Linked DNA regions of Streptomonospora nanhaiensis. The main gene of each other region encodes a partner of the protein of the gene in region 2 in a complex. Links are inferred from orthologs where the notes say so. Each region holds a gene or a part of one and is shown on either strand. Other genes may lie near its edges.

Region 1 (14,264 bases), 3.2 Mb from region 2 along the record:
CAGGTGGTCCTGCCAGATTCACACGGAATTCCTCGGGCTCCGCGCTACTCGGGAACGCATCCAATGAGACATGCCCTGCCTTCACCTACGGGACTCTCACCCACTACGGCGCCGCTTCCCAACGGCTTCAGCTAACAGAACACACCCCACACCAGGCCGGCAGACCCAGTACAGACACGCCCCACAACCCCACGAACGCAACGACTGCCGTCTATCACACGCCCGCGGTTTAGCCACCATCCCCTTTCGCTCACCACTACTCAGGGAATCACTATTGTTTTCTCTTCCTGCGGGTACTGAGATGTTTCACTTCCCCGCGTCACCACCAACCGCCCTATACATTCAGGCAGCGGCAACCCGACACAACTCGGGCTAGGTTCCCCCATTCGGACACCCACGGATCACAGCTCGGTTGACAACTCCCCGTGGACTATCGCGGCCTCCCACGTCCTTCATCGGCGCCTGGTGCCAAGGCATCCACCGTATGCCACACATACTTGGCCACCACAGATACAAGATGCTCGCGCACACTATCCACAAATCAAAACACCAGCCACACACCCAACCACAACCCCACAAACCCCACTCACAGAGGCTTGAGACCACGGGTCTTCATCAGGGTGGCAAGCAGGAAACAACCAACGGTTGCCCCCTCAGACACCCAACAGCGCGTGACAACATCTCCATGCCATCCCAGAAAGAACCACCCAGACAAACCAGGCAGAACCAACCAGGTCCACTTACGAGTCCGCCGGCATAACGGAAAAACAACCGGCTCAAAAGACTCCTTAGAAAGGAGGTGATCCAGCCGCACCTTCCGGTACGGCTACCTTGTTACGACTTCGTCCCAATCGCCAGCCCCACCTTCACTCACTCCCTCCCCGAAGGGTTAGGCCACAAGTTTCGGGTGTTGCCGACTTTCATGACGTGACGGGCGGTGTGTACAAGGCCCGGGAACGTATTCACCGCGGCATTGCTGATCCGCGATTACTAGCGACTCCACCTTCATGGGGTCGAGTTGCAGACCCCAATCCGAACTGAGACCGGCTTTTAGGGATTCGCTCCACCTCACGGCATCGCACGCCCACTGTACCGGCCATTGTAGCATGTTTGCAGCCCAAGACATAAGGGGCATGATGACTTGACGTCATCCCCACCTTCCTCCGAGTTGACCCCGGCAGTCTCCCATGAGTCCCCACCATCACGTGCTGGCAACATGGAACAAGGGTTGCGCTCGTTGCGGGACTTAACCCAACATCTCACGACACGAGCTGACGACAGCCATGCACCACCTGTCACCGATCCCAAAAAGGACCCACCATCTCTGATGGATTACCGGCGATGTCAAACCTTGGTAAGGTTCTTCGCGTTGCGTCGAATTAAGCAACATGCTCCGCCGCTTGTGCGGGCCCCCGTCAATTCCTTTGAGTTTTAGCCTTGCGGCCGTACTCCCCAGGCGGGGCGCTTAATGCGTTAGCTACGGCACGGGAACCGTGGAAAGCCCCCACACCTAGCGCCCAACGTTTACAGCGTGGACTACCAGGGTATCTAATCCTGTTCGCTCCCCACGCTTTCGCTCCTCAGCGTCAGGTAAGGCCCAGAGACCCGCCTTCGCCACCGGTGTTCCTCCTGATATCTGCGCATTTCACCGCTACACCAGGAATTCCAGTCTCCCCTACCTACCTCTAGCATGCCCGTATCCACTGCAAAACCGGAGTTAAGCCCCGGACTTGCACAGCAGACGCGACACACCACCTACGAGCTCTTTACGCCCAATAATTCCGGACAACGCTCGGACCCTACGTATTACCGCGGCTGCTGGCACGTAGTTGGCCGGTCCTTATTCCCCACCTACCGTCAACCCCCACCGATATGGGGGCCTGCGTCAGTGGTAAAAGAGGTTTACAACCCGAAGGCCGTCATCCCCCACGCGGCGTCGCTGCGTCAGGCTTCCGCCCATTGCGCAATATTCCCCACTGCTGCCTCCCGCAGGAGTCTGGGCCGTGTCTCAGTCCCAGTGTGGCCGGTCGCCCTCTCAGGCCGGCTACCCGTCACCGCCTTGGTAGGCCACTACCCCACCAACAAGCTGATAGGCCGCGAGCCCATCCCCAACCGAAACAACTTTCCACACCAGATCATGCGACCCGGTGTCGTATCCGGTATTAGACCGGGTTTCCCCGGCTTATCCCAGAGTCAGGGGCAGGTTGCTCACGTGTTACTCACCCGTTCGCCGCTCGTGTACCCCGAAGGGCCTTACCGCTCGACTTGCATGTGTTAAGCACGCCGCCAGCGTTCGTCCTGAGCCAGGATCAAACTCTCCATTAAAGGTCTTCAATCCTGACCGGCCCACCCACACAGGGCGGACCCATCAAAGGAACCCCGAACACCCGAGGGTGTTCAACGGGGCCAAAACAAACATGGCACAAAGAATGTCATACACGCGCTGTTGAGTTCTCAAGAAGCAACCGCTCACCGGGTACAAACCCCGAACCCACTCAATCGGCAGGCCCGCAAAGGCTCTTCCCCCACGGGGCGGATCAATCTCCGCGTTTCCGCTTTGTTGTGCTCTCTACTCTACCCGCTTGTCCCGAGTGCTCGTGACAGTCAGTCGGAGTGGAGGCGACCGACTTCCGACGCAGGCGTAACCGCCAGCTTCGTTCGGTCGGTGTTGAGAAGCTTACCGGCTTCCGGCAGTGCTCGTGACAGCTTCCGCGAGCCCGCCCGCGTCCGGTCTCCATGACGCGGGCCTCCGCTCCCCCACCTACTGGTCCACCTCGTTCTCGCGCGCGTCATGCGCCGCTCGGTTGGCGAGCACGTCGTCCATGTGGCTCTCGGCCCAGACCTTGAGGCCGCGCATCGTCGTGTACAGCGAGACCCCGAGGTCGGTCAGCTCGTAGGAGACCGTGACGGGGACCGTCGGCGTCGCGGTGCGGGTGACGAGGCCGTCCCGCTCCAGCGCACGCAGCGTCTGCGTGAGCATCTTCTGGCTGACGCCGGCCAGCAGGCGGGCCAGCTCCGAGTAGCGCATCGCCCGAGGACCGCCGACGTGGTCGGCGTCCTCTCGGCGCAGGCCGTCGCCGCCCAAGGCGGCCAGGACCAGGGCGACCCACTTGTCGGAGATCCGGTCGAGCAGCTTGCGGCTGGGGCACTCCGCCATGAAGGCGTTGTACTCCGCCTTGGCCCGCGCCCTCCTCTGGGCCGCCGTCGTCGTCACCATGGACCGCTCCTCACACTCCCGTTGGTGCCTTACGCACTTTCAGGTGCCTACTTCCCGATGGGAAGCTCCCCTCCCATACTGGCAGCCATCCGTTGTGCACCACGGGCCGGACAACCCACGACGAAGGACGTTGGAATGACCTCGCTCCCCACCTCGCTTCCCGGCGGCACCTGGTCCCTGGGCGACCTGACCGTCACCCGCTTCGGCTACGGCGCCATGCAGCTCGCCGGCCCCGGCGTCATGGGGCCGCCCGCCGACCACGACGGCGCGATCGCCGTGCTCCGCGAGGCCGTCGACCTCGGCATCACCCACATCGACACGAGCGGCGCCTACGGACCGCGCGTCACCAACCGGCTGATCCGGGAGGCCCTGCACCCCTACCCCGACTCGCTGCGCATCGCGACCAAGGTCGGCGCGATCCGCGACGAGCAGGGCGGCTGGCCGCCGGCCCGGACGCCCGAGGACGTGCGCCGCGCCGTATACGAGGACCTTGAAACCCTCGGGCTGGACGTACTCGACCTGGTCAACCTGCGGCTCGGCGACGCCCGGGGGCCCCAGCCCGGCTCGCCGGCCGAGCCGTTGGAGGCGCTGGTCGAGCTCCAGCGGCAGGGGCTGATCCGGCACCTGGGCGTGAGCAACGCGACGGCCGAGCAGGTCGCCGAGGCGCGGGCGATCGCGCCGATCGTCTGCGTGCAGAACATGTACAACCTCGCCCACCGCCACGACGACAAGCTGATCGACGAACTCGCCGCCGACGGCGTCGCCTATGTGCCCTTCTTCCCGCTGGGCGGGTTCACCCCACTCCAGTCCTCGGCGCTTTCGGCGGTGGCGGCCCGGCTGGACGCGGCACCGATGTCGGTGGCCCTGGCCTGGCTGCTGCACCGGTCGCCGAACATCCTGCTGATCCCCGGCACCTCGTCGGTTGCGCACCTGCGTGAGAACGCCGCCGGCGCGGGTCTCACGCTGTCGGCCGAGGACCTCGCCGAGCTTGACGCGATCGGCTGACCGGCGGCCGGTCGCCGCGCCGCCCCGGCCCGCCGGGGCGGCGCGGCCTCACAGCTTCTCGATCGGCGCGTACTTCACCAGGAAGTCCTTCTCGCCGATGTCGGCGCCGAAGTCGATGCGCGCCTTGGTCTTGTCGCCGACGCCGTCCACCAGCAGCACCGTGCCCAGGCCGAAGGAGTCGTGGGTGACCTTGTCGCCCGGGGACAGCGACGGCACGTTTGCGCTCGCCCCCGTGGCGGCTCTGCGCGAGGGGGGTTCGACGCGGCGGCGCGGCGCTGCGGCGGCCATGGACGACTGCGCGCGGCGCCAGTCGATCAGCTCGGCCGGGACCTCGTCCAGGAAGCGCGACGGGGGGTTGAACGACGGTGCGCCCCACGCGCTGCGCACGGCCGAGCGGGTGAGGTACAGCCGCTCCTGGGCGCGGGTGATGCCGACGTAGGCCAGGCGGCGCTCCTCCTCCAGTTCGGACTTCTCGCCCAGGGTCCGCATGTGCGGGAAGACGCCGTCCTCCAGGCCGGTGAGGAAGACGACGGGGAACTCCAGACCCTTGGCCGAGTGCAGGGTCATCAGCGTCACGACGCCGCCGCTGTCGTCGGCGTCGGGGATCTGGTCGGTGTCGGCCACCAGGGAGATCTGCTCCAGGAAGTCGACCAGGGTCGGCTCGGGCGCCTCGGGCCGCGGGCCGTCGCCCGCGCCGTCCTGGGCTCCTTCGGTGCCACCGGTGCCACCGGTGCGCTCCGCCGGGGGCGCCGCCTCGCCGGACTCCGCCTGGGCGATGTCGGCGTCCTCGTCCTCGGCGTAGAGCGGGCCGGTGAAGGTGCTCTCGAACTCGCGGGCGACCTCGACGAACTCCTCCAGGTTCTCCACCCGGCTCTCGTCCTGGATGTCCTTGGAGTTGGCCAGTTCCGACAGGTAGCCGGTGCGCTCCAGGACCGCCTCGACGATCTCGGCGGGCGAGCCCTCCTCGGCGATCTCGCGGAGTTCGTCCAGCAGCGCGACGAAGTCGCGGATGGCGTTGAGGGAGCGGGTGGCCAGCACCGGCACGGCGTCCTCGGCCCGGCGCAGGGCGCGGGCGAAGGAGATGCGCTCGCGGGCCGCGAACAGCTCGATGGTCTCCTCGGCGCGGTCGCCGATGCCCCGCTTGGGGACGTTGAGGATCCGGCGCAGGCTGACGGTGTCCTCGGGGTTGGCGATCACCCGGAGGTAGGCGAGGATGTCGCGGATCTCCTTGCGCTCGTAGAAGCGCACGCCGCCGACGATGCGGTAGGGCAGGCCGGTGCGGATGAACACGTCCTCGAACACGCGCGACTGGGCGTTGGTGCGGTAGAAGACCGCCACCTGGCCGGGGGAGCAGGCGCCGTCGTCGGTCAGCCGGTCGATCTCCTGGACGACGAACGCGGCCTCGTCGTGCTCGTTGTCGGCGACGTAGCCGACGATCGCGGGGCCGTGCCCCTGCTCCGACCACAGGTTCTTGGGCGGGCGGTCGGAATTGCGCTCGATGACGGCGTTGGCCGCGGACAGGATGGTCTGCGTGGAGCGGTAGTTCTGCTCCAGCAGGATGGTGCGGGCCTGGGGGTAGTCGCGCTCGAACTCCAGGATGTTGCGGATGGTGGCGCCGCGGAAGGCGTAGATGGACTGGTCGGCGTCGCCGACCACGCACAGCTCCGAGGCGGGCACGGCGGCACCGGGGGTGTCCTCGCCGACGAGGAGCCGGACGAGTTCGTACTGGGCGTGGTTGGTGTCCTGGTACTCGTCGACCATGACGTGCCGGAACCGGCGCCGGTAGTGCTCGGCGACCTCGGGGAACATCTGGAGCAGGTTGACCGTGATCATGATCAGGTCGTCGAAGTCCATGGCGCCGGCCTCGTGCAGCCGCCGCTGGTAGAGCGTGTAGGCCTCGGCGAGCTTCTTGTCCTGGGCGCTCTGCGCCTGCTCGCTGAAGGTGTCGTAGTCGACAAGCTCGTTCTTCAGGTTGGAGACCTGCGCGGAGAACGACTTGGGCGGGAACCGCTTGGGGTCGAGGTCCAGCTCCTTGCACACCAGCTGCATCAGCCGGCGGGAGTCGGCGGCGTCGTAGATGGTGAAGCTGCTGGGGTAGCCCAGGCGCCCGGCCTCGCGGCGCAGGATCCGCACGCACGCCGAGTGGAACGTCATGACCCACATGGCGTTGGCCACGCGCCCGCCCAGCAGCGCCTCGATGCGCTCCTTCATCTCGGCGGCGGCCTTGTTGGTGAAGGTGATCGCCAGCACCTCGCCCGGGCGCACGCCGCGTTCGGCGAGCAGGTAGGCGATGCGGTGGGTGAGCACCCTGGTCTTTCCGGAGCCGGCCCCGGCGACGATCAGCAGCGGGCTGCCGGCGTGGGTGACGGCTTCGCGCTGCGGGGCGTTCAGACCTTCGAGGAGCGGCGATGCGGTACGGGAGGACGACACGCCTCCCAGGTTACGGGGCTCGGGGGGCGGCTGCCGCCGGACCGGGCGCGGCCGGCGCCGGTGCCGTGGCCGCGCCGGGGGAAACGGCCGCGCGGCGGCCGGGGCCCGAACCGCGCGCGCCCGGGGGCGTAGGAGGGCGGGCGCCGCGGCGGCCGCGGCCAGGACGAGGGCGGTGGCGGTGAGCACTCGGTACACGGCGGGGCTCCGATCGGGTGGGCGGCCGGCGGACACGCACAGTGTGCGACGAACCGGCCACGCCGTGCTCCGGTTGTCCACAGGCCGGGGACTCCCCGTGCGGCGCCGGTCGTCCCTAGAGTGGCCTCCCCAGCGGGTGCGCTGCGCGCTACGGGGAGGAGCGGGAAATGGCGGAGGACGGCGGGGATGGGAGCGCGGGTGCGGCGCCGGACCGGCCGAGGAGCCGGGGCCTGGTCGTCGCGTGCGCGAACGTGGCCGGCGGGCGGCTGGTGGACGAGGCCGGCGACTACGCGCCGGGCGACCGCACCGAGCGGTTCGCCGCCGCCCTGGCCCGGCACCGGCCCGAGATCGTGGCCGTGAGCGAACTCGACTGCACGCGGGGGTCGCGGCAGCTGAACCGGCTGGTCGAGGGGCTGGGCTGGCCGGAGGTCCACGCGGAGTCCCGCCCGGCCAGCGACTCCCACATCCCCGGGGTGGGCAAGCTCGGCATCGGGATCGCCTCCCGCTACCCCCTGAGCGACCTGCGCTGGATCGAGGTCCCCCCGCCGCCCCTGCGCTTCCTGCACTGGCGGACCGGCAAGGAGCTGAAGTGGCATCCCAAGGGGATGCTGCTGGCCACCGCCGAAGGGCCCTTCGGCGCCGTGCGGATCGCCTCGGTCCAGGTGCCGCCCCTCCACATGGGCCGCGACGAGTCCGGGCGCGTGTACTCCTACGACCGCGGCCCCGGCCTGGCCTACCGGGAGCGGCTTCGGGACTTCTTGGACGCCGCGCTGCGCGGGCCCGACGGGGCGCCATTGCGCCGCACGGTCATCCTGGGCGACATGAACATGCCCACCCCCGAGGCGGTGTTCACCGACCTGGCCGGCGCCCGGCTGCGCGACGGGTTCGGCTCGGGGCCGCCGCCCGCCACCACGCCCGACGGCCGGTCCATCGACCGCGCGTTCGTCACGGACGACCTGCGGGTGCGGGAGGGCGGGACGATCGCGATGCCGCCCGAGAACGGGCTGGGGCCCGACCACTACCCGTGCGTGTTCGACGTGCGGCCGCGCGCCTGGGAGGCCGACCGGGTGCGGGCCCTCGCCCGCCGCCGCACCCGCGAGGCGCTGCGGCCGGCGGCGCGCCGCCCCGGCCCGCCCACCGACCCCCGCCCCCGGCTCCGGTAGGCCCGCCGCGCGCGACCGGGCCGCCCGCGGGGGCCGCGCACCGGGTGTCTACCCTTGTCGGGGCGCGGCCGCCCCGTGCCCGCCGACGACGTCGCTGAAGGAGGCACACCGGTGCGGATCTATGTCGACTGCGATCCCGGGATCGACGACGCCATGGCCCTGGCCTACGTCACCGCCGGCCCGGACGCCGAGATCGTCGGCGTGGGCACCGTCTTCGGCAACAACGGCGTCGACGTCACCACGGACAACGCGCTGCGGCTGCTGGAGCTGTACGGCCGCCCCGAGGTGCCGGTGGCGCGCGGCGCCGCCCGGCCGCTGGCGCAGCCGCCGCGCTCGGCCGAGCACGTGCACGGCCGCAACGGGCTGGGCGAGGTGGACCTGCCCGCGCCCGCCGGGGCGCCCGTGGACCACTCGGCCGCCGAGATGCTGGTGCGCGCGGCCCGTTCGGCGCCCGGCGCGCTGGACGTGCTCGCGCTGGGCCCGCTGACCAACATCGCGCTGGCGCTGAGCCTGGAGCCGGAGCTGCCCCGGCTGCTGCGCCGGGTGGTGGTGATGGGCGGCGCGGTGCGGGCGCCGGGCAACGTCACCCCGTGGGGCGAGGCCAACGTCGTCGCCGACCCCGAGGCGGCCGAGACGGTGCTGGCGGCCGGGTTCGACGCGGTGCTGGTGCCGCTGGACGTCACCATGCGGACGGTGGCCACGACCGCGTGGCTGGAGGAGCTGAAGACGGTGGCGGGGCGGCGCGCCGAGACCGCGTCGGCGTTCCTGGACTTCTACGCCGGCTGGTACTCCACCGTGTTCGGGGAGCGCCAGTGCGCGATGCACGACCCGCTGGCCGCCGCGATCCTGCTGGACGAGGCGGTGGCGACCGAGACGGTGGAGGTGCCGGTGCGGGTGGAGCTGCGCGGGGAGTTCACGCGCGGCATGACCCTGGCCGACATGCGCCTCAACCGCGACCTGGGCGACGGCCGCCCGCCGGTGCGGGTGGTGGGCGCCGCCGACGGCACGGTGTTCCTGGCCCGGATGCTGGACGCGCTGCGCTGAGGTCCTGCGGGCCGCGCGCCCGCCGCCGCGCCGGCGGCGGGCCCGGGCTCGGCCGCTAGACGAGCTTGCGCGCGGTGGCCCACCGGCTCAGCTCGTGCCGGTTGGACAGCTGGAGCTTGCGCAGCACCGAGGAGACGTGCGTCTCGACCGTCTTGACCGAGATGAACAGCTCCTTGGCGACCTCCTTGTAGGCGTAGCCGCGGGCGATGAGCCGCAGCACCTCGCGTTCGCGCTGGGTGAGCCGGTCCAGCTCGGGGTCCATGGGCGGGGCGTCGGTGGCCGAGAAGGCGTCGAGCACGAACCCGGCCAGGCGGGGGGAGAACACGGCGTCGCCGTCGGCCACCCGCACGATGGCGTCGGCGAGTTCGCGGCCGGAGATGGTCTTGGTGACGTAGCCGCGCGCGCCGCCGCGCACCACGCCGATGACGTCCTCGGCGGCGTCGGAGACCGACAGCGCCAGGAAGCGGATCTCGGGGTGCTGGGGCAGGACGCGGCGCAGTACCTCGCCGCCGCCTCCGCCGGGCAGGTGGACGTCGAGCAGCACGAGGTCGGGGCGCTTGTCGGCGATCTCGCGGACCGCGCTGTCGACGTCGCCCGCCTCGCCGACGACGTCGACGGCGTCGCCCAGCTCGCCGCGCACGCCGCTGCGGAAGAGGCGGTGGTCGTCAACGATCACGACGCGCGGTACGGCGGCGCCGGAGGCAAAGGTGCTGTTCTGGTCGTCCACACGTTGGACTGTACCCACCCCCGCCCGGCGCGGGAATACCCCCTCCTGCCCGGCTCCGGCCAACCCGCCCGCCGGGCGCCTGTCAGGCCGGCTCCTCCCTCTCGCGCGGCATGCGCAGCTGCACCTCGGTTCCCTCGCCGGGCGCGGTGCGGATGCGGGCGCTGCCGCCGTGGCGCTCCATGCGGCCCAGGATGGAGCCGCGCACGCCCATGCGGTCCTCGGGGATGGCGTCGAGGTCGAAGCCGGCGCCGCGGTCGCGCACGAACACCAGCACCTCCTCGGGCTCGACCTCGCCGAACACCGAGATGCTGTCGGTACCGGCGTACTTGGCGGCGTTGACCATGGCCTCGCGCGCGGCGCGCAGCTCGGCCTGGACGCCGTCGTCGATGGGGCAGTCGCCGACGCACACGACCTCGATCGGCACGCCGTGGGCCTCCTCGACCTCGGCGGCCACCCGCTCCAGCGCGGCCTTGACCGTGGTCTCGGCGTCGGCGGGCCGCTGGTAGAGCCAGCTGCGCAGCGCGCGCTCCTGCACCCGGGCCAGGCGCTGCACCTCGCGCGGGTCCTCGGCGCGGCGCTGGATCAGGGTGAGGGTGTGCAGCACGGAGTCGTGGATGTGGGCGGCGAGTTCGGCGCGCTCCTGGCTGCGGATGCGCTCGCGGCGCTCGCGGTCGCGTTCGCGCACCAGGCCGATGATCCACGGCGCGACGATGAGGGAGATCCCGGCGATGATGGTCAGCGCGAAGGTGAGGCCGGCGCGGGCGGCGGTGAGCTGCTGCTGGAAGGCGAGGAAGCCGATGGCGCCGATGACCACGAGCAGCACGCCCGCGCCGGTGCGGGCCCAGCTCTTGCCCGACTGCGCGAGCACGGTGGAGGCCATCCACTCCTCGCGCACGGCCGGGTTGGCCTGCTGCCACAGGATGGTGGCGCCCAGCGCGCCGAACACCATGAACCACAGCACCGGCTGGAACCAGCCGCCGAACAGCAGCGCGAGCACGCCCAGCCCGCCGGCGAGCGCGCAGTAGGCGATGAGCTGGCTGATGTCGCGGCCCTTGCGCCGGGTGGTGTCGGGCTCGGCGGTGTCGGCGGGGTCCTCGGTGGCGACCGGGGTGAACAGCACCAGGACGACGTAGACGGCGATCCCGATCCCGCCGAAGGCCAGGGCGAGCAGCGCCAGCCGGGCCACGACGGGGTCGATGCCCAGGTGGCGGGCGAGTCCGGCGCCCACGCCGGCGACGAGCCGGCCGCTGCGCGGCCGGGTCAGCTGTGGCGCCGGGGGCGTTCGGGTCGCCGTGTCGGTCACCGTGTCCGTGTCTCCTCGTCCGCAGGGCCGCGGGCGGCCCGCGCGGGGCGCCGGGCCGTTGCCCGCCGCCGCGCCCGGGGCGCGGCGGGGTGTCTCGGTATGTCCTCCAGCATGCCCCCTGCGCGGGCGCGCGGTCATCAGGGGCGCGCCCCGGGTGCGGGCGGCGCGGGCTCAGGGTGGGGTCAGGGTAGATCCCGATGGGCAGCACGGGAGGCGGGCGGCCAGGATGGGGCACATGCGAAGGACCCGGCGGACGGCGGTGGGTGCGGACGGTGAGTGACGAGCGAGGGCCGATGGACGGACCGGAGCGGCGGGAGCACGAGGAGCCCGCGGCCCCGGCGGCCGATGGCGGGCCTTCTGGGATGGACGCGCCAGGCGCGCCCGAGGACCGATGGGCGCACGGTTCCTCGGGCGCGCCTGGCGCGTCGGATCCCGCCGAGCCGGTGGAGCTGATCCGCGACAACGAGCGGGGCCTGATCACGGGCGTGTGCGCCGGGCTGGGCGCCTACACGCGTGTGGACCCCATCGTGTGGCGGATGGCCTTCGCCGTGACCGGGCTGGCCGGGCTCACCGGCCTGCTGCTCTACATCGGCGCGTGGATGGCCATGCGCGACCCCAACCGGGGGCCGGCGATGTTCGAGCAGCTGCTGAACCGGCGCATCGACGAGCGCGCGGTCGTGGCGCTGCTGGGCCTGGGGCTGGCGATCGCCGCGGCGCTCAGCCTCGTGGGCGGGGTGCGGTGGGGCACCCTGATGCTGGCGACCCCGCTGATCCTGGGCCTGCTGGTGGCGCACAACCGGGGCGTGGACCTGCGCCGCACCTACCGCGAGCTGCCGGGGCTGCTGAAGTCGGCCGAGCCCCCGCCGGCCACGCCCGAGCCCGAGCCCAAGCCCGCCTACTACAACCCGGCCCAGCCGTGGGCGCAGGCGCCGGCCGGCCCGGTGGACCTGGCGGTGGTGGCGCGGATCACCGCGGGGCGGTCGGCGGCGCCGGCGCGCGACGCGGGTGAGGACGACGACGGCGACACCGACGGCCCGGACGCCGACGAGCACGACGGGCACGACCGGCGGGGCCGGCGCGGCTCCCGCCGGCAGCGGCGCGCCGAGCGCCGCGCCAGGCGGGGGACGCGGCTGACGGGTTTCGCGCTGCCCGCGATCGTGGCGGCCACCGGGATCACGCTCGGCGTGACCGAGGCGCCCGTCCAGGAGGCCCTGCTCGGGCCGGAGACCGGCCCCCTCTACCTCGGGAGCGTCGTGGTGATCATCGGGGTGGCGCTGCTGCTCGGCACCTGGTTCGGCGACCCGCGCGGGCTGATCGTCCTGGGGGTGGCCGCGACCGCGCTGCTGGTGCTGTCGGCCGCCGTTGACCTCACGGGGCAGCGGTTCGGGGCCGAGGAGTGGCGGCCGCGGTCGGTCGCCGACGTGCGGCAGGGGTACACGCTGACGGTGGGGGTGGCCGAACTCGACCTCACGGAGTTGCCGCTGGAGCCGGGGCAGCGCGTGGACGTCGACGCGACGGTGCGCTACGGGCGGCTGGAGGTGCTGGTGCCGGAGTACGCCCGGGTGGAGGTGCGGGGCGACGCCGCCTTCGGCGAGGTGCGGGTCGACGGCAGCACCCAGTCGGGTACCGGGGTGCGGCTGCGGCGGGTGCTGGAGCCGGTCGCGCCCCCGGAGGGCGCGGCCGCGCCGGCGGGCGGGGCGCGGGGCACGGGGGGCGCTGGAAACACAGAGGGCGCTGAAGGCACTGAAGGCGCGGGGGGCGCGGACAACGGGGCCTCGCCCGCCGGCGGGCGGGGCGGGGAAGGCGGCGGTGCCGACGAGGCGGCGCCGACGCTGGTGCTGGACCTGGACTCCCGATTCGGCGAACTGGAGGTGCGGCGTGTGGCGGCATAGGACCGACTGGGGCTCGCTCATCGCCGGGCTGCTGTTCATCGTGCTGGGGACGGCGTTCATCCTCGGCGGCCCCGGCCGCTGGGGCCTGGACACCGTGTGGATCGTGCCCGTGGTGGCCGTGGGCCTGGGTATCGCCGGAGTGGCGCGGGCGCTGGCGGCCTCGCGCGACCGGCACGGCCCCACGGAGAGCGGCCGGCCGGGCTAGCGCGGCACCGTCGCCGCGCGCACCGCCCGGCCGGCCGGGGCCGGGGCGGCCGGGGCAGGGGGCCCGCGGGGGCCGCGCCCCGGCCGTGCCGCGTCGGGTACGTGCCGGGGCGTGTTGAGGGCGCCGGCCGGCGGGCATACCCCCACCTGTCGGCGCGGCGCCGAGCCGCCGGCGCCCCGGTGGGCGCGTCCGGCACACCACGACGCGGCAGGAAGGCGGCACGGAGCATGAGCGTCCGGCTGAACGACGAGTTCACGGTCCCCGTTCCCGTGGAGCGGGCGTGGGAGGCGCTGCGGGACGCCCGGCTGGTCGCCGCCTGCCTGCCCGGCGCCGTCCTTGACTCCGTGGAGGGCGAGCGGGCGACCGGCCGGCTGCGGGTGCGGATCGGCTCCACCACCGTGACCTACCGGGGGGAGGCCGAGTTCGGCGGCGCCGACCCCGCCCGGCGCCGTGTCGAGGTGCGCGCGTCCGGACGCGAGGCCCGGGGGCCGGGTACGGCGTCGGCCGCGATCACGGCCCGCCTGTCCGAGGCGGAGGGCGGAGCGGCGACCCGGGTGGCCGTGTCCGCCGACCTCACCGCGACCGGCCGCGCCGCCGGGTTCGGGCCCGACGTGCTCGCGCGCGTCGGAGCCCGGCTGGTGGCGCGCTTCGCGGCCCGGATCGCCGCCGAACTGGGCGGGGGCGGCGCCGAGGAGGCCGCGGGGGCGGGCGCGCGGGTGGACGCGGTCGTGCCGCCCCAGGCGGCGATGCCCGAAGAGGTCACGGCGGCCCGGCGCCACGGCGGCGCGCGCGCCGAGGCGCGGCTGGAGCACGCCGCGGCCGCGGGTGGCGGGCCCGGTCCGCGGGACGCCTCCGGCCCGCCCCCGGCGGCCGGCGGAAAGGGCGGGGGCGCCGACACGCTCGGGCCCGCCCTCCGGCGCGCGCTGCCCGTGCTCGGCGCGCTGGTCCTGCTGGCGGTCGTGGCGCGGTGGCTGCTCCGGCGGTGCGCGGGGTGGTCCGGGGGCGGAGGGCGCCGCAGCGGGCGTCCGCCGGGTCAGGGGCGGCCGCGGCCGCACGGCACAGTGTGACCGGTGCGCGGGGCGG
Region 2 (14,113 bases):
GGTCTACGACGTCCCCCTGCTGGTCGAGAACGACCTCGGCGCGCTCTACGACGTGGTCGTGGTGGTCGACCTGCCCGAGGAGGAGCAGGTGGCGCGGGTGGTCGCCAACCGCGGCATGCCCGCCGACCAGGTCCGCGCCCGCATCAAGGCCCAGGCCACCCGCGAGCGGCGGCGCGCCGCCGCCGACGTCGTCATCGACAACTCCGGCACCCCCGCCGACCTCGACCGGCGGGTCGCCGAGCTGTGGGCCGACCTGAGCGCCCGCGCCTGAGCCGGGGGAGCGGGGAATCCGCCGCGCGCGGCCGGTGTTGTCGCACCCGGGCTATACCGTGGAAGGACCAGTGGTCCCGAGGGGAGTGAGGCAGCGTGCGGCCGGTCACCGACATCCAGCGCAAGATGGCGCCGTTCGAGGTCGTCTCGGAGATGACCCCGGCGGGCGACCAGCCCGCGGCCATCGCCGAACTCACCCGCCGGGTCCGCGCCGGCGACCGCGACACCGTCCTGCTCGGCGCCACCGGCACCGGCAAGACCGCCACCGTGGCCTGGATGGTCGAGCAGCTGCAGCGGCCCACCCTGGTCATGCAGCCCAACAAGACCCTCGCCGCGCAGTTCGCCAACGAGCTGCGTGAGATGCTGCCCAACAACGCGGTGGAGTACTTCGTCTCCTACTACGACTACTACCAGCCCGAGGCCTACGTCCCCCAGACCGACACCTACATCGAGAAGGACTCCTCGATCAACGACGAGGTCGAGCGGCTGCGCCACTCGGCCACCAACTCCCTGCTGACCCGGCGCGACACCGTCGTGGTCGCCTCGGTGTCGTGCATCTACGGCCTGGGCACGCCGCAGGAGTACGTCGACCGCATGGCCGCCCTCGAGGTCGGCATGGAGATCGACCGCGACGACCTCCTGCGCCGGCTGGTGCAGATGCAGTACACCCGCAACGACATGGCGTTCACCCGGGGCACCTTCCGCGTGCGCGGCGACACCGTCGAGATCATCCCGGTCTACGAGGAGCTCGCCATCCGCATCGAGATGTTCGGCGACGAGATCGAGCGGCTGCTCACCCTGCACCCCCTCACCGGCGAGGTCCTGGGCGAGGCCGACCACATGTACCTCTTCCCGGCCTCCCACTACGTCGCCGGCCCCGAGCGCATGGAGCGCGCCATCGCCGGCATCGAGGCCGAACTCGCCGAACGCCTCACCGAGCTGGAGAACCAGGGCAAGCTGCTGGAGGCCCAGCGGCTGCGCATGCGCACCACCTACGACCTGGAGATGCTGCGCCAGGTCGGCACCTGCTCGGGCATCGAGAACTACTCCCTGCACTTCGACGACCGCGCGCCCGGCAGCCCGCCCAACACCCTGCTGGACTACTTCCCCGAGGACTTCCTGCTGGTCGTGGACGAGTCCCACGTCACGGTGCCCCAGATCGGCGGCATGTACGAGGGCGACGCCTCCCGCAAGCGCACCCTGGTCGACCACGGGTTCCGGCTGCCGTCGGCGCTGGACAACCGCCCGCTCAAGTGGGAGGAGTTCGTGGAGCGCATCGGGCAGACCGTGTACCTGTCGGCCACGCCCGGCCCCTACGAGCTGCGCCAGAGCGGCGGCGACGTCGTGGAGCAGGTCATCCGCCCCACCGGCCTGGTCGACCCCGAGGTCGTGGTCAAGCCCACCGACGGCCAGATCGACGACCTCGTGCACGAGATCCGGCTGCGCGCCGAGCGCGACGAACGCGTGCTGGTCACCACGCTGACCAAGAAGATGGCCGAGGACCTCACCGACTACTTCGCCGAGCTGGGCATCCGCGTGCGCTACCTGCACAGCGAGGTCGACACCCTGCGCCGGGTGGAGCTGCTGCGCGAGCTGCGCGTGGGCGAGTACGACGTCCTGGTGGGCATCAACCTCCTGCGCGAGGGCCTGGACCTCCCCGAGGTCTCCCTGGTGGCCATCCTCGACGCCGACAAGGAGGGGTTCCTGCGCTCCTCCAGCGCGCTGATCCAGACCATCGGCCGCGCCGCCCGCAACGTCGCCGGGCAGGTGCACATGTACGCCGACAACATCACCGACTCCATGCGCAACGCCATCGACGAGACCAACCGGCGCCGCGCCAAGCAGCTGGCCTACAACGAGGAGCACGGGATCGACCCGCAGCCGCTGCGCAAGCGGATCGCCGACATCCTCGACTCCCTGGCGCGCGAGGACGTCGACACCGAGGAGCTGATCGGCTCGGGCTACCGCAGCCCCAAGGCTCCGGTGCCCGGCCTGGCCGGGGCGGGACAGGAGCGCTCCAAGGACGTCAGCGCCATGCCGCGCGCGGAGCTGGCCCAGCTCATCGACCAGCTCGGCGAGCAGATGCACCAGGCCGCCGCCGACCTCCAGTTCGAGCTGGCGGCGCGGCTGCGCGACGAGATCAAGGAGCTGAAGCGCGAGCTGCGCGGCATGGACGCCGCCGGGGTGAGCTGACCCCGGCTGACGCTGCGTCACCGGGCGGCGGGGCCGGGGCGGGCGGGCCCCGGCCCCGCCGGCGTGTTTGCGCCGCGCGCCCGGGCCGGTAGAGTACTCCGTTCCCCTCTCGCCCCCTCCGGCGCGCTGAAGTGCGGAAATGACGAAATCGGCCGCCGAATGACACGCAGAGTGAATTGCGGTGCGCCATGGTTACGCTGCGCCGTTCGCGCTGGAGGTGACCGGCGAATGCATGTGCCGACGCCGCGTGCGTTCGCCGAGTTCGGGCGCGTCCGCGCATTTCAGCGCCCCTTCTGCGGGGCCGGACCCCCGTGGTGGCAGGGGATCCCGATCGGCTACCGTAGGGCGGACCGGGCTTTGTCGCCGATGAAATTGCACGGCGACAATTTCAAAACGATCCGGGGAATTCTCGCCGGGTCGGCGGGCGAATGCGCGCCGAAGGCGCTACGGTCTTTGTGTCCGTGTTGCAACGGTATGTGACCGCTGATCGGTCGCCGGCACGCCGCGTCGGCGGGCGGAAGGCAGGTATGCGGTATGCGCGGCCAGGGAGGTGGGATGGGCGGTTATGTCGCTCGGGTGCGGCATGACGAGCTGCCCGGCAGCGGTGCCGAGTTCGACCGGCTGGTGAACTCCGCGGCCCAGCGCTGGCGGGCGGTCGACCCGCTGCTGCCCGCGCCCACGCGCCCCCGGTCCAGCACCTATCCGCTCCTGACGGTGTGCGACGAGAACGGCGAACCGGTCGCCGCCGGCACCATGCGCTACACCTGGCACCAGCCGGGCGAGGTCGGGCGCACCTGGGGCATGCCCGACCAGCACTGGCTCACTCCCGTCGTCGGCGGCCCCGACCCCCGCCGGGCCCTGGACTCCCTGCTGTCGAGCTGGCGCGACCAGCTGCAGCAGCTGCCCACCGGCACCGGGTCGGAGTCGGCCGCCCTGCTGACCTGGCCGGCGCGCGACGTCAGCGCCGTCTCCGCGCTGCAGTGGCACGGCCTGCAGCCCTACAGCGTGCTGGCCGCCCGCGAGCGGCGCCGCGGCGTGCCGCCCTCGCTGCCGCCCCGCGACGTCACCATCCGGCTGGCCGACTCCCAGGACCTCACCCAGATCGTCAGCCTCCTCATGGAGGAGCACCGCTACGAGGAGCACTTCGGCGGCGTGTTCGTCCAGCCCGAGACCGCCGAGCAGACCCGCGGCGTGGCCGCCCGGTCGCTGGCGCGCTCGCCGTCGTGGATCTGGCTGGCCGAGCGCCGCGGCCGCCCCGTCGGCCTGATCTGGGTCTCCCCGCCCGACCGCGCCCGCTGGGCCGCGCCGCTGGTGCGCAGCGCGCCCGCCGCCCACATCGGCTACGGCGTCGTGGCCGAGGAGGAGCGCGGCCGCGGCATCGGCACCGCCCTGGTCAGCCACGCCCACCAGGCGCTGGACACCCACAACGTGCAGGTCACGCTGCTCAACTACGCCATGCTCAACCCGCTGTCGGGCCCCTTCTGGAACCGCATGGGCTACCGCCCGGTGTGGACCACCTGGGAGGTCCGCCCCGCACTCGCCCTGCGCTGACCGCGCGGGCCCCGCCGCACTACCCTGGGCGCAAAAGGCGCCGCCGTGCCGGGCGGCGCCGCGGGCGCGCGACGAAGGGCGGACGGCATGGCGGCGGCGGAGCGGGTGGAGATCGTCGAGGTCGGGCCGCGCGACGGCCTGCAGAACGAGGACACGCCCCTGTCGGTGGCGGACAAGGTCGAGCTGATCCGGCGGCTGGTCGAGGCCGGCGCGCGCCGCATCGAGGCCGTGAGCTTCGTCAACCCGCGCCGGGTGCCGCAGATGGCCGGGGCCGAGGAGGTCATGGCGGCGGTCCCGCGCACCCCGGGCGTCTCCTACATCGGCCTGGTCCTCAACCGCAGGGGACTGGACCGCGCGCTGGCCGCCGGGGTGGACGAGGTCAACGTCGCCATCCCCGCCACCGACGAGTTCTGCCGGCGCAACCAGGGCACCACCGTCGAGGAGATGACCGCCGCCTTCGCCGACATCGCCGCGGCCGCCGCCGAGGCCGGCACCCCCGTCAGCGCCACCGTCTCCACGGCCTTCGGCTGCCCCTTCGAGGGCGAGACCGACCCCGGGCGCGTGGCCGCCGTCGCCCGTGCGGCCGCCGAGGCCGGGGCCGTCGAGATCGCCGTCGCCGACACCATCGGCGTGGGCGTGCCCCGCCAGGTCGCCGACCTGCTCGCGCGGGTGCGCGCGGCGGCGCCGGGCGTGCGGCTGCGCTGCCATTTCCACAACACCCGCAACACCGGCTACGCCAACGCCCACGCCGCCCTGGAGCACGGCGTGGACGTGCTCGACGCCAGTGTCGGCGGGTTCGGCGGCTGCCCGTTCGCGCCCGGCGCGACCGGCAACATCGCCACCGAGGACCTCGTGTACCTGCTGGACCGCAGCGGGGTCGCCACGGGCGTCGACTCCGCCGCCACCGCCCGAACGGGCACCTGGCTGGGGTCGCTGCTGGGCAAGCCGCCCACGGCGCTCCTGGGGCGCGCCGGCGGGTTCCCCGACTGAGGTCGCGCCCGGCGGGCCGCGTCCGGGGCGTGTATCGGCCCAGGTGCCCGGCACTGTTATCCTGGTGGCCCGTGGAGTCCGAGGTCGCCGACGACCAGCCTGACCGCGGCACCGGGCACCGCACGGACGTCCGATCGAAAGCGGGACGGCCGTCGCCTCACGACCACGGGAGCATCATTTGGCATCCGCCGCGAGCACCAAACACCTCTTCGTCACTGGCGGTGTCGCCTCCAGTCTCGGAAAGGGCCTGACCGCCTCCAGCCTCGGGCGGCTGCTGAAGTCGCGCGGCCTGCGGGTCACCATGCAGAAGCTCGACCCCTACCTCAACGTCGACCCGGGAACGATGAACCCGTTCCAGCACGGCGAGGTGTTCGTCACCGACGACGGGGCCGAGACCGACCTCGACATCGGCCACTACGAGCGCTTCCTCGACACCGAGCTGTCGGCGTCGGCCAACGTCACCACCGGCCAGGTCTACTCCAGCGTGATCGCCAAGGAGCGCCAGGGCGCCTACCTCGGCGACACCGTGCAGGTGATCCCGCACATCACCAACGAGATCAAGGCGCGGATCTACGCCATGGAGTCCGCCGACGTCGACATCGTCATCACCGAGATCGGCGGCACGGTCGGCGACATCGAGTCCCAGCCCTTCCTTGAGGCGGTCCGCCAGATCCGGCACGAGATCGGCCGCGACAACTGCTTCTTCCTGCACGTGTCGCTGCTGCCCTTCCTCGGCCCCTCGGGCGAGCTGAAGACCAAGCCCACCCAGCACTCGGTGGCCGCCCTGCGCAACATCGGCATCCAGGCCGACGCGATCGTGTGCCGCGCCGACCGGCCCATCCCGCAGAGCCTCAAGAGCAAGATCAGCCTGATGTGCGACGTGGACGAGGGCGGTGTGGTCTCCACGCCCGACGCCCCCTCGATCTACGACATCCCCAAGGTGCTGCACCGCGAGGGCCTGGACGCCTACGTCGTGCGCCGCCTGGGCCTGGCCTTCCGCGACGTCGACTGGACCGAGTGGGACGACCTGCTGCGCCGCGTGCACCAGCCCGCCCACGAGGTCACCATCGCCCTGGTGGGCAAGTACATCGACCTGCCCGACGCCTACCTGTCGGTGACCGAGGCGCTGCGCGCCGGCGGGTTCGCCGAGAACACCCGCGTGGACCTGCGCTGGGTGGCCAGCGACGACTGCGCCACCGAGGCGGGGGCCGAGCGGGAGCTGTCGGGCGTCGACGGCGTGCTGATCCCCGGCGGGTTCGGCGTGCGCGGGATCGAGGGCAAGCTCGGTGCCATCCGCTACGCCCGCCAGAACCGCATCCCGCTGCTGGGCATCTGCCTGGGCCTGCAGTGCATGGTGATCGAGTACGCGCGCAACGTCGTGGGCCTGGAGGGCGCCAACAGCGCCGAGTTCGACGACAAGGCCAAGCACGCCGTCATCGCGACCATGGCCGACCAGACCGACGTGGTCGCCGGCGAGCGCGACATGGGCGGCACCATGCGGCTGGGCCTGTACCCCGCCGACCTCGCCGAGGGCTCCCTGGCGCGCGAGCTGTACGGCCGCGCCCAGGTCTCCGAGCGGCACCGCCACCGCTACGAGGTGAGCAACGCCTACCGCGACCAGCTGGCAGAGGCCGGCCTGGTGTTCTCCGGGCTCTCGCCCGACGGCCGCCTGGTGGAGTACGTGGAGCTGCCGCGCGAGCAGCATCCGTTCTTCATCGCCACCCAGGCCCACCCCGAGCTGCGGTCGCGCCCCACCCGGGCCCACCCGCTGTTCCACGGGCTCGTCTCGGCCGCCCTGGAGCGCTCCGCCGCGGTCGGCCGCGCATGAGCGCCGCCGGCCCCGGCGCCGCCGCGCTCGCCGACAGCCCGGAGTCCTGGCCGGTCGACCGGACCAGCGAGGTCTACCGGGGCGCCAAGACCTCCACGGTGGTCGACTGGGTGCGCATGCCCGCCGCCGGCGGCGGGCACGAGACCGTGCCGCGTGAGCGGCTGGAACACCCCGGCGCCGTCGCCGCGCTCGCCCTGGACGACCACGACCGCGTGCTGATGATCCGGCAGTACCGGCACGCCGTGCGGCACCGGCTGTGGGAGCTGCCCGCCGGCGTGCGCGACGAGGAGGGCGAGCCGCCGGTGCGCACCGCCCAGCGCGAGCTGGCCGAGGAGGCCGGCTACCGCGCCGAGCGCTGGTATGAGCTGGCCGACTTCTTCCCCTCGCCCGGGTTCTCCAGCGAGCGCATCCAGGTGTTCCTGGGACGCGGGCTGCACGCGCTGGACGAGGCGGAGGTCGCCTTCACCCGCGAGCACGAGGAGGCCGACCTGGCCGCCGCCTGGGTCCCGCTGGCCGAGGCCGAGGCCGCCGTGCTCGCCGGGCGCGTGCACAACGGCGCCGCGGTGATCGGGGTGCTGGCCGCCGCCGCGGCCGCCCGCGCCGGGTTCGCCGACCTGCGGCCGGCTCCCGACGCCGACTGAGCGACCGCGCCCCGCGCTCGCGCCCCGCCGCGCGGGGCGCGAGCGCGGACGGGTTGTCCGCATTGCGGGCTACCTGGGAGTGCTTGGGGATGCTTGGGGAGGCTTGCGCGCATATCGCCGTGTCGCCCGGCGAATGTCGGCGCCGTGTGGCATGATCGGCCGCGTTGACCTCCCCAGCGGCGGAAGACGGTGATCGTGACAGCGGCCGAGCGGCACGAGTCCCCTGCGCGGCAGCCCGGTGCCGCGCTGGTCTCGGTGGTGCGCGGCTACCTCGACCACCTCGCCGTCGAACGCGGCCTGGCCGACAACACCCTGTCCTCCTACCGCCGCGACCTCAACCGCTACCTCGCGTTCCTTGCCGCGCGCGGTGTCACCGCGCTCGACGGCGTCACCGAGTCCGACGTCACCGAGTTCCTGCGCCGCCTGCGCGAAGGCGACCCCGACCACCCGCCCCTGGGCACCAACTCCGCCGGCCGCGCCGTGGTGGCGGTGCGCGGGCTGCACCGGTTCGCCCTGCGCGAGGGGATCACCGCCGCCGACCCCGCCGGGGGCGTGCGCCCGCCCGCGCCGCCGCGTCGGCTGCCCAAGGCGGTCTCGCTGGACACCATCGAGTCCCTGCTGGGCGCGGTCCCGGCCGAGGGCGACCCCCGCGCCGCCCGCGACCGCGCCCTGCTCGAACTCCTCTACGGCACCGGCGCGCGGATCTCCGAGGCCGTGGGCCTGGACGTCGACGACCTCACCCGGGTCAGCGCCGGGGAGGCGGGCTCGGGCGAGGTCAGCGTGGTGCGGTTCCGCGGCAAGGGCGGCAAGGAGCGGCTGGTGCCGATCGGCCGGTTCGCGCGCGGCGCGGTGGAGTCCTACCTGGTGCGGGCCCGCCCGGTGCTGGCGGCGTCGGGCCGGGGCGTGCCCGCGCTCTTCCTCAACGCCCGCGGCGGGCGGCTGACCCGCCAGGGGGCGTGGTCGGTGCTGCGGGCCGCGGCCGAACGCGCCGGGCTCACCGACATCTCGCCGCACACGCTGCGGCACTCCTTCGCCACCCACCTGCTCGACGGCGGCGCCGACGTCCGCGTGGTGCAGGAGCTGCTGGGGCACGCCTCGGTGACCACCACCCAGGTCTACACGATGGTGACCGTGGACCGCCTGCGCGAGGTGTACGCGGCCAGCCACCCCCGGGCCAACGCCGCCACGTGACCCCGCCGCCGGCCGTCCGGCGCCGCCGCCGCCGCGAACCGGCCCGCTACCCGCGGGCGAGGCCGTAGAGTGTCGCGTTGAATCATTGCGTGCCGTCGTTCTAGAGTCGCCGCACGACGGTTGGTCGCTGTCGACATATTGAGTTTTTCCGACGGCCGGCCGCGCGGGGCGCCCAACCGCCCGGCGCCGGCGGGTCCGTAGGGAGGTCAAGGGTTGTGAGCTGGTCGGAGTACGACGACGCGGAGCCGGTCGGCCCCGTCGACGAAAACATGCCGGACTCCCCGGCGAGCAACCCATGGGGGGAAACGCGCAGCACGGGGGCGGCACTGCAAGCGAACAGACCGAAACCGGAGTTCCCGGTACCGGCGCCGTTGGACAGCCACGGTCCGGCACGCATCGTAGCACTGTGTAATCAGAAGGGCGGGGTCGGCAAGACCACAACGACGATCAACCTCGGCGCGGCGATCGCCGAGTACGGCAGGCGGGTGCTGCTGGTCGACTTCGACCCGCAGGGCGCGCTGTCGGTGGGGCTGGGGCGGCTGGATCCGCGCGAGCTCGACCTCACCGTCTACAACCTGCTCATGCAGCGCGACGTCACCGTCGAGGACGTCCTGATCAAGACCGACGTCGACGGCCTCGACCTCATCCCGAGCAACATCGACCTGTCGGCGGCCGAGGTCCAGCTGGTGGGCGAGGTCGCCCGCGAGCACATGCTCTCGCGCGCCCTGCGCCCGGTCATCGACGACTACGACGTCGTGCTCATCGACTGCCAGCCGTCGCTGGGCCTGCTCACCGTCAACGCGCTCACCGCCGCCGACGGCGTGATCGTACCGCTGGAGTGCGAGTTCTTCGCGCTGCGCGGTGTCGCGCTGCTCATGGACACCATCCAGAAGGTGCAGGAGCGGCTGAACGAGCGCCTGGTCATCGACGGCTTCCTGGGCACCATGTACGACCCGCGCACCCTGCACGCGCGCGAGGTGCTGGCCACCATCATCGACGGGTTCGGCGACAAGGTCTACGGCACCGTCATCAACCGCACCGTCCGCTTCCCCGACGCCACCGTGGCCGGGGAGCCCATCACCCGCTTCGACTCGTCGTCGGCGGGTGCCAACGCCTACCGGGAGCTCGCGAAGGAGGTGCTGGCCAGGTGGCCAATCAGCGGACACGACGTGTGACGCTGCCGGGCGCCGACGAGCTGTTCTTCCGGTCGTCGGAGCCCACCGGACCCGAGCCCGCACCATCGGCGCCCGAGCCGCCGGCCGCCCGCTCGGCCGGGGCCTCCGGCACCACGCGGCCGGTGCCGCGCGCCCGTCCGGCGCGTCCGCCGCGGCCCAGTGGCCGCCAGCGCCACGACGAGAAGATCACCGTCTACATCTCGGCGCCCGAACTGCTGGCGCTGGAGCAGACCCGGCTGACCCTGCGGGGCGACCACGGCCTCACGGCCGACCGCGGCCGCATCGTCCGCGAGGCGGTGGCGGTGCTGCTGGCCGACTTCGAGGAGCACGGCGCCTCCAGCATGCTGGTGCGGCGGCTGAGCGAGACGTGAACAGGGCACCGGTTCAACGGTGCCACCCTGGAACGATGACCCAGACCAGCCCGGCCTCGCCGCGGGCGCGCCCATGAGCGCTCCCGGCGGCGAGGCCGTCTCCGACGGCGGATTCCAGGTGCACCTGGACAACTTCGAGGGGCCCTTCGACCTGCTCCTCGGGTTGATCTCCAAGCACAAGCTCGACATCACCGAGGTGTCGCTGTCGAAGGTCACCGACGAGTTCATCGCCCACATCCGCGCCCACGAGGACGACTGGGACCTCGACCAGGCCAGCCACTTCCTGCTGGTGGCCGCCACGCTGCTGGACCTCAAGGCGGCGCGGCTGCTGCCGCGCGGCGACGTGGAGGACGAGGCCGACCTCGCCCTGCTGGAGGCGCGCGACCTGCTGTTCGCCCGCCTCCTGCAGTACCGCGCCTACAAGGAGGCCGCCGCCGTGCTGGCCGGGCGCCTGGCCGCGCAGGGGCGGCGCTTCCCGCGCGCGGTGCGCCTGGAGCCGCGGTTCGCCGAGGCGCGCCCCGACGTGTTCATCAAGCTCGGCCCGCAGGAGTTCGCGATGCTGGCGGCGCGGGTGTTCACCCCCCGCGAGCCGCCCAGCGTCCCGGTGACCCACATCCACCAGACCCGCACCTCGGTGCGCGAGCAGGCCGAACTGGTGGTGCGGGCGCTGCGCGAGCACGGGCGGCTGACGTTCGCCGAGCTGACCGCCGACTGCGCCGGTACCTTCGAGGTCGTCGCGCGGTTCCTGGCGCTGCTGGAGCTGTACCGGGCGGCCAGTGTGGGGTTCGACCAGCCCGAGCCGCTGGCCGAGCTGGTGATCACCTGGACCGGCAGCGCCCAGGGCGCGATCGCGGTGTCCGACGAGTTCGACCAGGCCAAGCGCGAGGGCGAGGACGAGGAGTGAGCGCGGTGGAGCACGAGGAGGCGGTGGCGGACCGGCCCGCGGCGGCCGGCGGCGACGGCGCGGCGGAGCTGCGCCGCGACCTGGAGGCCGTGCTGATGGTGGTGGACCAGCCGGTCGCCGAGTACGACCTGGCGCGGGCCTTCGACCGCCCGGTCGACGAGATCGCGCGGGTGCTCGCCGAGCTGTCGCGCGAGTACACCGCGCAGGGGCGCGGGTTCGACCTGCGCCAGGTGGCCGAGGGATGGCGGTTCTACACCCGGCCCGAGTGCGCGGCCGTGGTCGAGCACTTCCTCAAGGAGGGCCAGGAGGTCCGCCTGACCCAGGCCGCGCTGGAGACGCTGGCGGTGGTGGCCTACCGCCAGCCGGTGTCGCGCGGACGGGTCTCGGCGGTGCGCGGTGTGAACTGCGACGGGGTTATGCGTACCCTCGTACTGAGGGGCCTGATCGAGGAGGCCGGACAGGACCCGGAGTCCGGCGCCCTGCTCTACCGCACCACCACCTATTTCCTGGAGCGCCTTGGCCTTCGCGACCTCGGTGAACTCCCCGACCTCGCCCCCTTCCTGCCTGACGACATCGAAGGTTTTGACGACACCGGTGAACACGCCACGTAAGAACTCCCGATCCCGCGGTGAGCGGGACCACGACGACCGCCGCGCCGAGCGCGGCCGGTCCGCCCCGCGCGGTGAGCGCGGCGACCACGACACCTCGGCCCGGGGCCCGCGCGGCGGCGCCCGCGGGGCCTCCGGCTCTACGGGGCGTGACGGCAACCGCGGGGCGGCCCGCGGCTCCTCCGGCGACCGCTTCGCGCGGGGCGGCCGGGCGGAGCGGTCCGACCGCGCCGGCGGCGGCGCTCGGGGCGAACGCCCCGCGCGCTCGGGCGGCCCGGGCGGCTACGGGCGCTCCGCCCGCGACGATCGGCCCGGCCGGGGCGACTCCCCGGCGCGCGGCGGCCGGCCCGCCCGCGACGACCGCGGGGCCCGCGGCGAGGGCCGCGACCGCGACCGCCGGGACCACCGCGAGTACCGCGACCAGCGGGAGCGCGCCGACCGGTCCGACCGGTCCTCCCGCGACGACCGATTCGAGCGCACCGACCGGGGCGGGCGCGGCCGGCCGGGCGAGCGCGCCGGCTCGGCCCGGGGCGCCGACAGCCGCGCTCGCCGGGGCGCGGACCGCGCCGATCGCACCGCCCGCACCGACCGGTCGGAGCGGTCCGAGCGTCCCGCGCGCTCGTCCTCCCGCGTCTACACCCGCCGCGACGACCACAAGTTCCGGGCCACGGGCCGCGGCCCGGCCGCCCGCGACTTCCGCGACAGCCGCGTGCCGCGCGGCGGCGGCCAGGCCGAGCGCGACCTGTCCCCGGCGGCGCGCGCCCGGCTGAACACGCTGCGCGCCGAATACGACCCGCGCGACGACGACCGCGCCGACGACGACCGCGACACCTACACCGACGTCCCCGGCGGCATCCGGCTGCAGAAGGCGCTCGCCCAGGCGGGCGTGGCCAGCCGCCGCGCCAGCGAGGAGCTGATCGTGGCCGGCCGGGTCACCGTCGACGGCCACACCGTGCGCCGCTTCGGCGCCCGGGTCGACCCCGAGGCCTCCGAGATCCGGGTCGACGGCATGCGCGTGGTCACCGCCCCCGACAAGCTGTACTTCGCGCTGCACAAGCCGCGCGGCGTGGTCAGCACCATGTGGGACCCCGAGGGCCGCCCCACCCTGGCCGACTACACCGGCCAGACCGAGGAGCGGCTCTTCCACGTCGGTCGGCTCGACACCGAGACCGAGGGCCTGATCCTGCTGACCAACGACGGCGAGCTGGCGAACCGGCTCACCCACCCGCGCTACCGGGTCGTCAAGACCTACATCGCCAAGGTGCCGGGACCGGTGCCGCGCGAGGTGGTGCGCGAGGTCCGCGGCGGCGTGGAACTGGAGGACGGCCCGGTCGAGGTCGACTCCTTCCGCGTCGTGGAGAACGGCGAGCCGCAGGCGCTCGTGGAGGTCCGGCTGCACGAGGGGCGCAAGCACATCGTGCGGCGGCTGCTGGACGCGGTGGGGCACCCGGTCTCCGACCTCGCGCGCACGCAGATCGGCCCGGTGGGGATCAACACCCTCAAGCCGGGCACCATGCGGGCGCTGACCGCCAACGAGGTCAGCGAGCTTTACACTGCCGCGGGTATGTGATCATCCCGGCGGCGCGCGGGCCCGACCCGCGCGCCGCCGCTCGGCCGCGCCGCACGGCGGCGGCCGCGGCCGAGAACGAGAGTGCAAAGGACGGGCGAAAGTGGCAGTACGAGCGATCCGGGGTGCGGTCCAGGTCGAGGGCGACGAGCGCGACCTCGTGCTGGAGGCCACCGCCGAGCTGGTGGCCGAGGTCATGCGCCGCAACGACCTCACCACCGACGACGTGATCAGCGTGCTGTTCACGGCCACGCCCGACCTCAGCTCGGAGTTCCCCGCCCTGGCGGCGCGCAAGATCGGATTCACCGACGTCCCGCTGATGTGTGCCACCGAGATCGCGGTGCCGCACGCCCTGCCGCGCGTGGTGCGGCTGATGGCCCATGTCGAGACCGACCGGCCGCGCGCCGAGCTGCAGCACGTCTACCTGCGCGGTGCCCAGGCCCTGCGCCTGGACATCGCCCAGTAGGCCGCACAGCCCAACGCCCGGCCCGGACCGGACCGGGCCCGCCACCGGGGCCCGCCGCACGCCCGCACAGGGCCGCGCGGCGGGCCCCGCGCCGTTGCGCCCCGCCGCTCCCGCCGCCTCCCGCGCCCTCAACCGGGGCTCGACGCCGTCTCGAACATGGTCGGCGATCGTGCTGTGCGACAGCGCGCCCCCGGCCGCCGAGCCCCGGCGGCCGGCGGGGCGGCAGGGGAGGTCCTGATGCCCGCCGAGGTGGTCGACTCCGTTCGGATGCGGCTGATCATGGGGAGGTTCGCCAACGGTGTGGCCGTGGTGACCTCGGTCGACCGCTCCGGCCGGCCGCAGGGGTTCACCAGCAACG

What was found.
Region 1: the proteins of uvrB (region 2) and HNR12_RS19425 are in contact, whole or in part, in a crystal structure (PDB 7EGT), measured with the Thermus thermophilus proteins. The link is inferred for Streptomonospora nanhaiensis from one-to-one orthologs. Residues at the interface, in WP_096411307.1 of Thermus thermophilus: Glu23, Leu25, Arg26, Asp27, Gly28, Glu29, Arg30, Phe31, Arg55, Glu326, Asp327, Phe328, Glu379, Ser382, Gln383, His398, Gly400, Arg401; in WP_096412145.1 of Thermus thermophilus: His654, Arg656, Phe657, Gln666, Asp668, Glu669, Lys680, Arg681, Leu682, Ser683, Lys685, Tyr686, Ala687.

The regions. Positions count from the first base shown.
Region 1 is NZ_JACCFO010000001.1:4,383,828-4,398,091, reverse strand. The notes cover bases 3,962-7,026. They hold HNR12_RS19425 (UvrD-helicase domain-containing protein), read right to left. Parts: upstream 6,653-7,026; coding sequence 4,271-6,652; downstream 3,962-4,270. Other genes in these bases: HNR12_RS19420 (endonuclease/exonuclease/phosphatase family protein), read left to right, coding at 7,015-7,026; HNR12_RS19430 (aldo/keto reductase family oxidoreductase), read left to right, coding at 3,962-4,222. Outside these bases: HNR12_RS19435 (winged helix-turn-helix transcriptional regulator), read right to left, coding at 2,762-3,217; more of HNR12_RS19430, read left to right, coding at 3,353-3,961; more of HNR12_RS19420, read left to right, coding at 7,027-8,010; HNR12_RS19415 (nucleoside hydrolase), read left to right, coding at 8,122-9,054; HNR12_RS19410 (response regulator), read right to left, coding at 9,110-9,781; HNR12_RS19405 (ATP-binding protein), read right to left, coding at 9,864-11,084; HNR12_RS19400 (PspC domain-containing protein), read left to right, coding at 11,447-12,976; HNR12_RS19395 (hypothetical protein), read left to right, coding at 12,963-13,181; HNR12_RS19390 (SRPBCC family protein), read left to right, coding at 13,409-14,248. UniProt on the Escherichia coli protein: A helicase with DNA-dependent ATPase activity. Unwinds DNA duplexes with 3'-5' polarity. Translocates on single-stranded DNA with 3'-5' polarity. Initiates unwinding more efficiently from a nicked substrate than double-stranded DNA.
Region 2 is NZ_JACCFO010000001.1:1,162,012-1,176,124, reverse strand. The notes cover bases 1-2,914. They hold uvrB (excinuclease ABC subunit UvrB), read left to right. Parts: upstream 1-366; coding sequence 367-2,463; downstream 2,464-2,914. Other genes in these bases: coaE (dephospho-CoA kinase), read left to right, coding at 1-271. In the rest of the region: HNR12_RS05060 (GNAT family N-acetyltransferase), read left to right, coding at 3,019-4,014; HNR12_RS05055 (hydroxymethylglutaryl-CoA lyase), read left to right, coding at 4,102-5,004; HNR12_RS05050 (CTP synthase), read left to right, coding at 5,183-6,832; HNR12_RS05045 (NUDIX domain-containing protein), read left to right, coding at 6,829-7,473; HNR12_RS05040 (site-specific tyrosine recombinase XerD), read left to right, coding at 7,666-8,664; HNR12_RS05035 (ParA family protein), read left to right, coding at 8,880-9,839; HNR12_RS05030 (hypothetical protein), read left to right, coding at 9,836-10,210; HNR12_RS05025 (segregation and condensation protein A), read left to right, coding at 10,284-11,114; SMC-Scp complex subunit ScpB, read left to right, coding at 11,138-11,725; HNR12_RS05015 (pseudouridine synthase), read left to right, coding at 11,709-13,292; aroH (chorismate mutase), read left to right, coding at 13,393-13,755; HNR12_RS05005 (flavin reductase family protein), read left to right, coding at 13,993-14,113. UniProt on the Escherichia coli protein: The UvrABC repair system catalyzes the recognition and processing of DNA lesions. A damage recognition complex composed of 2 UvrA and 2 UvrB subunits scans DNA for abnormalities.